2 regions of the Peribacillus sp. NPDC097198 genome follow, and region 1 is predicted to be linked to the other one. Evidence: a T-box and tRNA genes for the amino acid it is inferred to sense, from the RefSeq annotation. Region 1 holds a T-box; the other holds one or more tRNA genes.
The links. The T-box of region 1 lies ahead of ileS (isoleucine--tRNA ligase). A T-box ahead of a tRNA ligase gene usually reads a tRNA of that ligase, here a tRNA-Ile.

Region 1 (3,379 bases):
GATTCTTATGCTCCTAAACTTTCTGACTTTCTGGATCCGCGTCAGCAGGAAATCCTCACATCCCTATTAGGAAACAAACAGGATGTGCTACTGCAATTTCACGGCGGGAGTGATTTCGTTGAACGGAAACGTGCCCTCATTTATCCTGATTACTACTCTCCTGAATCATCTGATTTCAATATCTCCTTATATGATATCTCCTATCCAAAAAAATTTGTTACACTTGAACACAGGCAAATACTTGGAACCTTGATGTCACTGGGGGTAAAACGTGAAAAATTCGGTGATATTATAGTGACAGAGGAGCAAGTCCAATTTATTGCAACAGGGGAAATGGATTCATACCTTACGGGAAACCTGGATAAGATAGGCAATGCTTCCGTAACCATTAAAAGGATTCCGATTGAGGATATCCTTGTGGTGAAGGACAACTGGGAAGAGCAGGTCAGTACCGTTAGCTCATTAAGGCTTGATAGCGTACTTTCTGCTGTTTTGAATATTTCCCGGCAAAAAGCCCAGACGTTGATATCGTCGGGGAAAACCAAGGTTAATTTCAAGCAAACGGAGAGCGTTTCTGAAGAATGCCGTGAGGGGGATACTCTATCCATCAGGGGTTTCGGTCGATGTAAAATCACTTCAATCGATGGGAAAACGAAAAAGGATAAGTGGAGAATCTCATTAGGTAGGAAAAAATAATTTAGTTGTTAGCAGGATTCACATATTTTTTGTCGAATATAGAGTTTTAATGTAATAGAGTAGAAATTGTTCTGGAGGTGCAACAATGCCCTTAACCCCGATAGATATACATAACAAGGAATTTAGTAAAGTATTTCGAGGGTATGATGAAGATGAGGTTAACGAATTTCTAGACCAAGTCATTAAAGATTATGAATTGATTCTAAGAGAAAAGAAAGAAATGGAAGAAAAATTGAACGAGACGTTCGATCGTTTAGGTCATTTCACGACTATCGAGGGCACGCTTAATAAGTCTATCATTGTCGCGCAGGAAGCTGCAGAAGAATTAAAGCGCAATGCCCAAAAAGAAGCCAAACTGATCATCAAGGAAGCAGAAAAGAATGCTGATCGGATTGTCAATGAGTCGCTTGTGAAAGCAAGAAAAATAGCGATGGATATAGAAGACTTGAAAAAACAATCGAAGGTTTTCCGTACTCGCTTTAAAATGCTTGTCGGAGCACAGCTCGATTTGTTGGATAATGACGACTGGGATCATCTGCTTGAATACGAAGTGGATGCATCTGAAATAGAATTAAATGATGGAGTAGATGAGGAAAATTAAACGTTTCCTTGACTTCAAGCACTTTTTTCGCATATAATTTTTTAACAATACTATTCATGATGACATTAGACGATGACAGGGACAGTAAATTCCTCATATCCTTATATGTAGCGACCCGGGGACGGTGTAAGCCCGGGATAAGAGAAGGAATTGAACATCACCCTTGAGTTCTGAATTGAACCTGCTTATGCAGCAAGTAAACGATGCGTATCATTCACGTTACGAATGCTCGAGAGGAAAGGATTCAGCCGTTTTGTGAATCTTTCTAACCAGGGTGGTACCGCGGGAAGCAAAGCTTTCTCGTCCCTTTTTCAGGGATGAGAAGGCTTTTTATTTTGTCTGCGAATCGGGTCAATCAACTCAAATGAAGTTATGGATAGATGGATGGAGGAATTTTATAATGGAATATAAAGATACTTTATTAATGCCTAAAACTGAATTTCCAATGAGGGGCAACCTTCCGAAGCGCGAGCCTGAAATTCAGGAAAAGTGGAAAGAGATGGATATCTATAAAAAAGTGCAAGAGCACACTGAAGGGCGACCGTTATTCATTTTACATGATGGACCTCCATATGCAAACGGTGATATCCATATGGGTCATGCCTTGAATAAAGTTTTAAAAGATTTCATCGTCCGTTTTAAGTCCATGAGCGGTTACCATGCACCGTATGTTCCAGGCTGGGATACGCACGGTCTCCCAATTGAAACGGCTTTGACTAAAAAAGGCGTGAACCGTAAAGAAATGAGCGTCGCTGAATTCAGAAAGCTATGTGAAGAATATGCATACGTACAGATTAACAATCAACGTGAGCAATTCAAGCGGATTGGTGTTCGCGGGGATTGGGATAATCCTTATATTACGTTAAAGCCTGAATATGAAGCACAACAGATCAAGGTTTTTGGTGAAATGGCGAAAAAAGGCTATATCTATAAAGGGAAGAAACCTGTTTACTGGTCCCCTTCGAGTGAATCGGCTCTTGCTGAAGCGGAGATTGAATACCAAGATAAACGTTCGGCTTCAATCTATGTAGCATTTGAAGTGACTGATGGTAAAGGTGTCATTGATGAAGGTGTAAAAATCATCATTTGGACGACAACACCATGGACGATTCCGGCCAACCTTGGAATTTCCCTACATCCACAATTGAATTATGTGGTTGTTGCAGTGGAAAATGAAAAATACTTAGTGGCAGAAGCCTTATTGGAATCTGTTAAAGAAACGCTTGGATGGGAAAACCCAACTATCGTGAAAACGGTAAAAGGCAGTGAGTTGGATCGTGCTGTAGCGAAGCATCCTCTATATGATCGTGAATCACTAGTGATGTTAGGTGAGCATGTAACGACTGAAGCTGGAACAGGTTGTGTTCATACAGCTCCAGGACACGGGGAAGATGACTTTATCATCGGTCAGAAATATGGCTTGGATGTTCTTTGCCCAGTCGATGAAAAAGGTGTCATGACTGAAGAAGCAGGGGAGTTTGCTGGATTATTCTATGATAAAGCAAATAAAGCGATTTCCGAAAAATTAACTGAAGTGGGAGCCCTGTTGAATCTTACATTCATCACACATTCATTCCCACATGACTGGCGGACGAAGAAGCCGACGATCTTCCGTGCAACTGCACAGTGGTTCGCTTCAATCAAGGACTTCCGTGATGATTTGCTGAAGGCAGTCGAAGAAACGAAATGGGTACCGGCATGGGGTGAAACACGCCTATTCAATATGGTCCGTGACCGAGGAGATTGGTGTATCTCTCGACAACGTGCATGGGGTGTGCCAATTCCAGTATTTTACGCAGAAAATGGCGAACCAATCATCACGGACGAAACAATCAATCATATTTCAGAATTATTCCGTGAGCACGGTTCAAATATCTGGTTTGAAAAAGAAGCAAAAGATCTTCTACCACAAGGCTTTACACATGAAGGAAGTCCAAACGGTATCTTCACTAAAGAAACGGATATCATGGATGTATGGTTCGACTCCGGTTCTTCCCATCAAGCGGTTCTTGAAGAAAGAGAAGAACTTCAACGTCCGGCTGACCTTTATCTTGAAGGGTCCGATCAATATCGCGGTTGGTT
Region 2 (3,379 bases), on a different contig from region 1:
TAATAGCTGACGAAGAAGCTGAACAACTGGTTAATCGGATTCTTGAAGCAAAGAAAGTTTTTGTAGCAGGTGCAGGAAGATCCGGGCTGATGGGTAAATCCTTTGCCATGCGAATGATGCATATGGGGATAGGTGCATATGTATTAGGTGAAACCGTCACCCCCACCTTCGAAAAAGATGACCTTTTAATCCTTGGAACCGGTTCGGGAGAAACAAAAAGTTTGATTTCCATAGCGGAGAAAGCAACGAATATCGGTGGAACCATTGCGACCGTAACAATTTCCCCCGAATCGACCATTGGAAAATTGGCGGATTTCGCAATAAAGCTGCCTGGTTCACCTAAAGACCAGTCGGAAGGTGATTACCAAACAATCCAACCGATGGGCTCTCTATTTGAGCAAACTCTCTTACTTTTTTTCGATAGCGTCATTTTAAGGATAATGGATAAAAAGGGATTGGATACGAATAAAATGTATGGCCGACACGCAAATCTCGAGTAAAAAGTGAAATATAAAAAGACCGCAAGAAATTCTTCTGAATTTACTTGCGGTCTTTTTTTTGTAAAAGGATTACAGGCTCCTATATATTCTATAAATTAAGATACCGTCCAGTGACGGAAGACATATTATATGCCCATAATAAAAGGTCTCTTCCTTTATAGAGGGAAACATCAAACTTATAGAAAAAAGACTCCTACGATGTAGCTGACCACCCTATATAGGTTTGATTAGCTTCTTAAGTGTACTCATCTTTTGGGAGTTACTCTATCCATTTAGAGTAATCAATCCTATATTTTTAAGTTCTCCATTACAAATGGTACAGGTCGGGTATCAACTAGCTGTAAGTGGTGTACTTTTGGAAAATTTGGCATTCGCACTTAAGAATTTTTTCGTAGGATTCATTCTAGCTGCTTTCGTAGGGATAGGCGTCTGACTAATTACTGGATGGTACAAATTTCGGAGCTTCTCAGCTTCAAACTTTCCTTACGGTCGCTCTTCCAGGTTCTTTACCCCAAATTGTATCTGGATTACGTCTAGGAATCGGGCAGTCCTTAGTTGGTGTAATTGCTGCTGAAATGTTTGTTTCACTGGGGGGAATAGGCTATTTTGTTGCACAGCCTTCAGCGAACTTAACATTGATAGAGTATTAGTAGGAATAGGAGTGATCATTATGGTAGGAATGCACATTACGCAATCGGTTAAATAGATAGAATTAGCTTTATTAAACATCGGATTGATTAAATACATCTATAATAAGTAAATAGACTGCATCAACCTTGTCGCATCTCTTCAAGAAAAACAGTCATAAAAAAAGAAGCATACATAAGTATGCTTCTTTTTATGACCCGTACGGGAATCGAACCCGTGTTACCGCCGTGAAAGGGCGGTGTCTTAACCGCTTGACCAACGGGCCGAATGGCGGAGAAGGAGGGATTTGAACCCTCGCGCCGCTCGCGCGACCTACACCCTTAGCAGGGGCGCCTCTTCAGCCTCTTGAGTACTTCCCCATGGCTCCGCAGGTAGGACTCGAACCTACGACCGTTCGGTTAACAGCCGAATGCTCTACCACTGAGCTACTGCGGAACAATAAAATATGGTGGGCCTAAATGGACTCGAACCATCGACCTCACGCTTATCAGGCGTGCGCTCTAACCAGCTGAGCTATAGGCCCATATTGGAGCGGGTGAAGGGAATCGAACCCTCATCATCAGCTTGGAAGGCTGAGGTTTTACCACTAAACTACACCCGCGAAATGGGGCGACTGATGGGAATCGAACCCACGAATGCCTGAACCACAATCAGGTGCGTTAACCACTTCGCCACAATCGCCGTAATATGAAATTGTAATGGTGGCTCAGGACGGAATCGAACCGCCGACACAAGGATTTTCAGTCCTTTGCTCTACCGACTGAGCTACTGAGCCTAAAAAATGGCGGTCCCGACGGGAATCGAACCCGCGATCTCCTGCGTGACAGGCAGGCATGTTAACCGCTACACCACGGGACCTAATGATTGCGGGGACAGGATTTGAACCTGCGACCTTCGGGTTATGAGCCCGACGAGCTACCGGACTGCTCCACCCCGCGACGGTAATAATGAATCATTTTGCATCAAGTTTTCATGAATACTGTTTTTTTACTTCCTAATATGTAAGGTTGCTTTAAAACAACTTGTTGCTTTTTAAAAAAAATGGAGGAGGTAGAGGGATTCGAACCCCCGCGGGATTTGACTCCCCTGTCGGTTTTCAAGACCGATCCCTTCAGCCGAACTTGGGTATACCTCCGTGGCTAAGAAAAAAAATTCTATGGTGGACCTTGTAGGACTCGAACCTACGACCGGACGGTTATGAGCCGTCTGCTCTAACCAGCTGAGCTAAAGGTCCTTATATTTATTGGTAGCGGCGGAGGGGATCGAACCCCCGACCTCACGGGTATGAACCGTACGCTCTAGCCAGCTGAGCTACACCGCCAAAATAATATAAGTTTTCTTTTTTGAAAAAATGGTGGAGCCTAGCGGGATCGAACCGCTGACCTCCTGCGTGCAAGGCAGGCGCTCTCCCAGCTGAGCTAAGGCCCCATTTCATTAAAAATCACATGGTCGGGAAGACAGGATTCGAACCTGCGACCCCTTGGTCCCAAACCAAGTGCTCTACCAAGCTGAGCTACTTCCCGCAAAAAAAACATGGTGCGCCCGGCGGGAGTCGAACCTACAACCTTCTGATTCGTAGTCAGATGCTCTATCCAATTGAGCTACGGGCGCATATTAAGATGGTGCCGAGGACCGGAATCGAACCGGTACGGTAGTCACCTACCGCAGGATTTTAAGTCCTGTGCGTCTGCCAGTTCCGCCACCCCGGCACATACGAAAAGTGGAGCGGAAGACGGGATTCGAACCCGCGACCCCAACCTTGGCAAGGTTGTATTCTACCACTGAACTACTTCCGCATGAATGATGCGGGTGAAGGGACTTGAACCCCCACGCCTTGCGGCGCCAGATCCTAAGTCTGGTGCGTCTGCCAATTCCGCCACACCCGCATGAAAAAGTGATGAGCCATGAAGGATTCGAACCTTCGACCCTCTGATTAAAAGTCAGATGCTCTACCAACTGAGCTAATGGCTCATGCTTGTCTTACTATGAAAATGGTGCCGGCAAGAGGACTTGAACCCCCAACCTACTGATTACAAGTCAGTTGCTCTACCAGTTGAGCTACACCGGCAGGTGTAAAAAATAATGGTGGAGGATGACGGGATCGAACCGCCGACCCTCTGCTTGTAAGGCAGATGCTCTCCCAGCTGAGCTAATCCTCCATATTTATATGCTTGGCGGCGTCCTACTCTCACAGGGGGAAACCCCCAACTACCATCGGCGCTGAAGAGCTT

Region 2: it has a tRNA-Ile gene. The T-box ahead of ileS (isoleucine--tRNA ligase) is inferred to sense a tRNA for this amino acid. The anticodon was not compared.

The regions. Positions count from the first base shown of each region.
Region 1 covers NZ_JBIWDO010000003.1:176,291-179,669, forward strand. Annotated here, with positions in the region: gene ACIQXQ_RS06360 (YlmH family RNA-binding protein) at 1-696, shown strand, start outside; gene ACIQXQ_RS06365 (DivIVA domain-containing protein) at 782-1,297, shown strand; T-box leader at 1,361-1,608, shown strand; gene ileS (isoleucine--tRNA ligase) at 1,698-3,379, shown strand, end outside.
Region 2 covers NZ_JBIWDO010000005.1:316-3,694, reverse strand. Annotated here, with positions in the region: gene hxlB (6-phospho-3-hexuloisomerase) at 1-500, shown strand, start outside; gene ACIQXQ_RS09980 (ABC transporter permease subunit) at 941-1,150, shown strand; tRNA gene ACIQXQ_RS09975 (tRNA-Glu) at 1,342-1,413, opposite strand; tRNA gene ACIQXQ_RS09970 (tRNA-Ser) at 1,417-1,507, opposite strand; tRNA gene ACIQXQ_RS09965 (tRNA-Asn) at 1,509-1,583, opposite strand; tRNA gene ACIQXQ_RS09960 (tRNA-Ile) at 1,595-1,671, opposite strand; tRNA gene ACIQXQ_RS09955 (tRNA-Gly) at 1,676-1,749, opposite strand; tRNA gene ACIQXQ_RS09950 (tRNA-His) at 1,754-1,829, opposite strand; tRNA gene ACIQXQ_RS09945 (tRNA-Phe) at 1,848-1,923, opposite strand; tRNA gene ACIQXQ_RS09940 (tRNA-Asp) at 1,931-2,006, opposite strand; tRNA gene ACIQXQ_RS09935 (tRNA-Met) at 2,013-2,086, opposite strand; tRNA gene ACIQXQ_RS09930 (tRNA-Ser) at 2,191-2,283, opposite strand; tRNA gene ACIQXQ_RS09925 (tRNA-Ile) at 2,306-2,382, opposite strand; tRNA gene ACIQXQ_RS09920 (tRNA-Met) at 2,393-2,469, opposite strand; tRNA gene ACIQXQ_RS09915 (tRNA-Ala) at 2,501-2,576, opposite strand; tRNA gene ACIQXQ_RS09910 (tRNA-Pro) at 2,595-2,671, opposite strand; tRNA gene ACIQXQ_RS09905 (tRNA-Arg) at 2,683-2,759, opposite strand; tRNA gene ACIQXQ_RS09900 (tRNA-Leu) at 2,769-2,857, opposite strand; tRNA gene ACIQXQ_RS09895 (tRNA-Gly) at 2,870-2,944, opposite strand; tRNA gene ACIQXQ_RS09890 (tRNA-Leu) at 2,953-3,034, opposite strand; tRNA gene ACIQXQ_RS09885 (tRNA-Lys) at 3,047-3,119, opposite strand; tRNA gene ACIQXQ_RS09880 (tRNA-Thr) at 3,141-3,216, opposite strand; tRNA gene ACIQXQ_RS09875 (tRNA-Val) at 3,232-3,307, opposite strand; rRNA gene rrf (5S ribosomal RNA) at 3,318-3,379, opposite strand, start outside.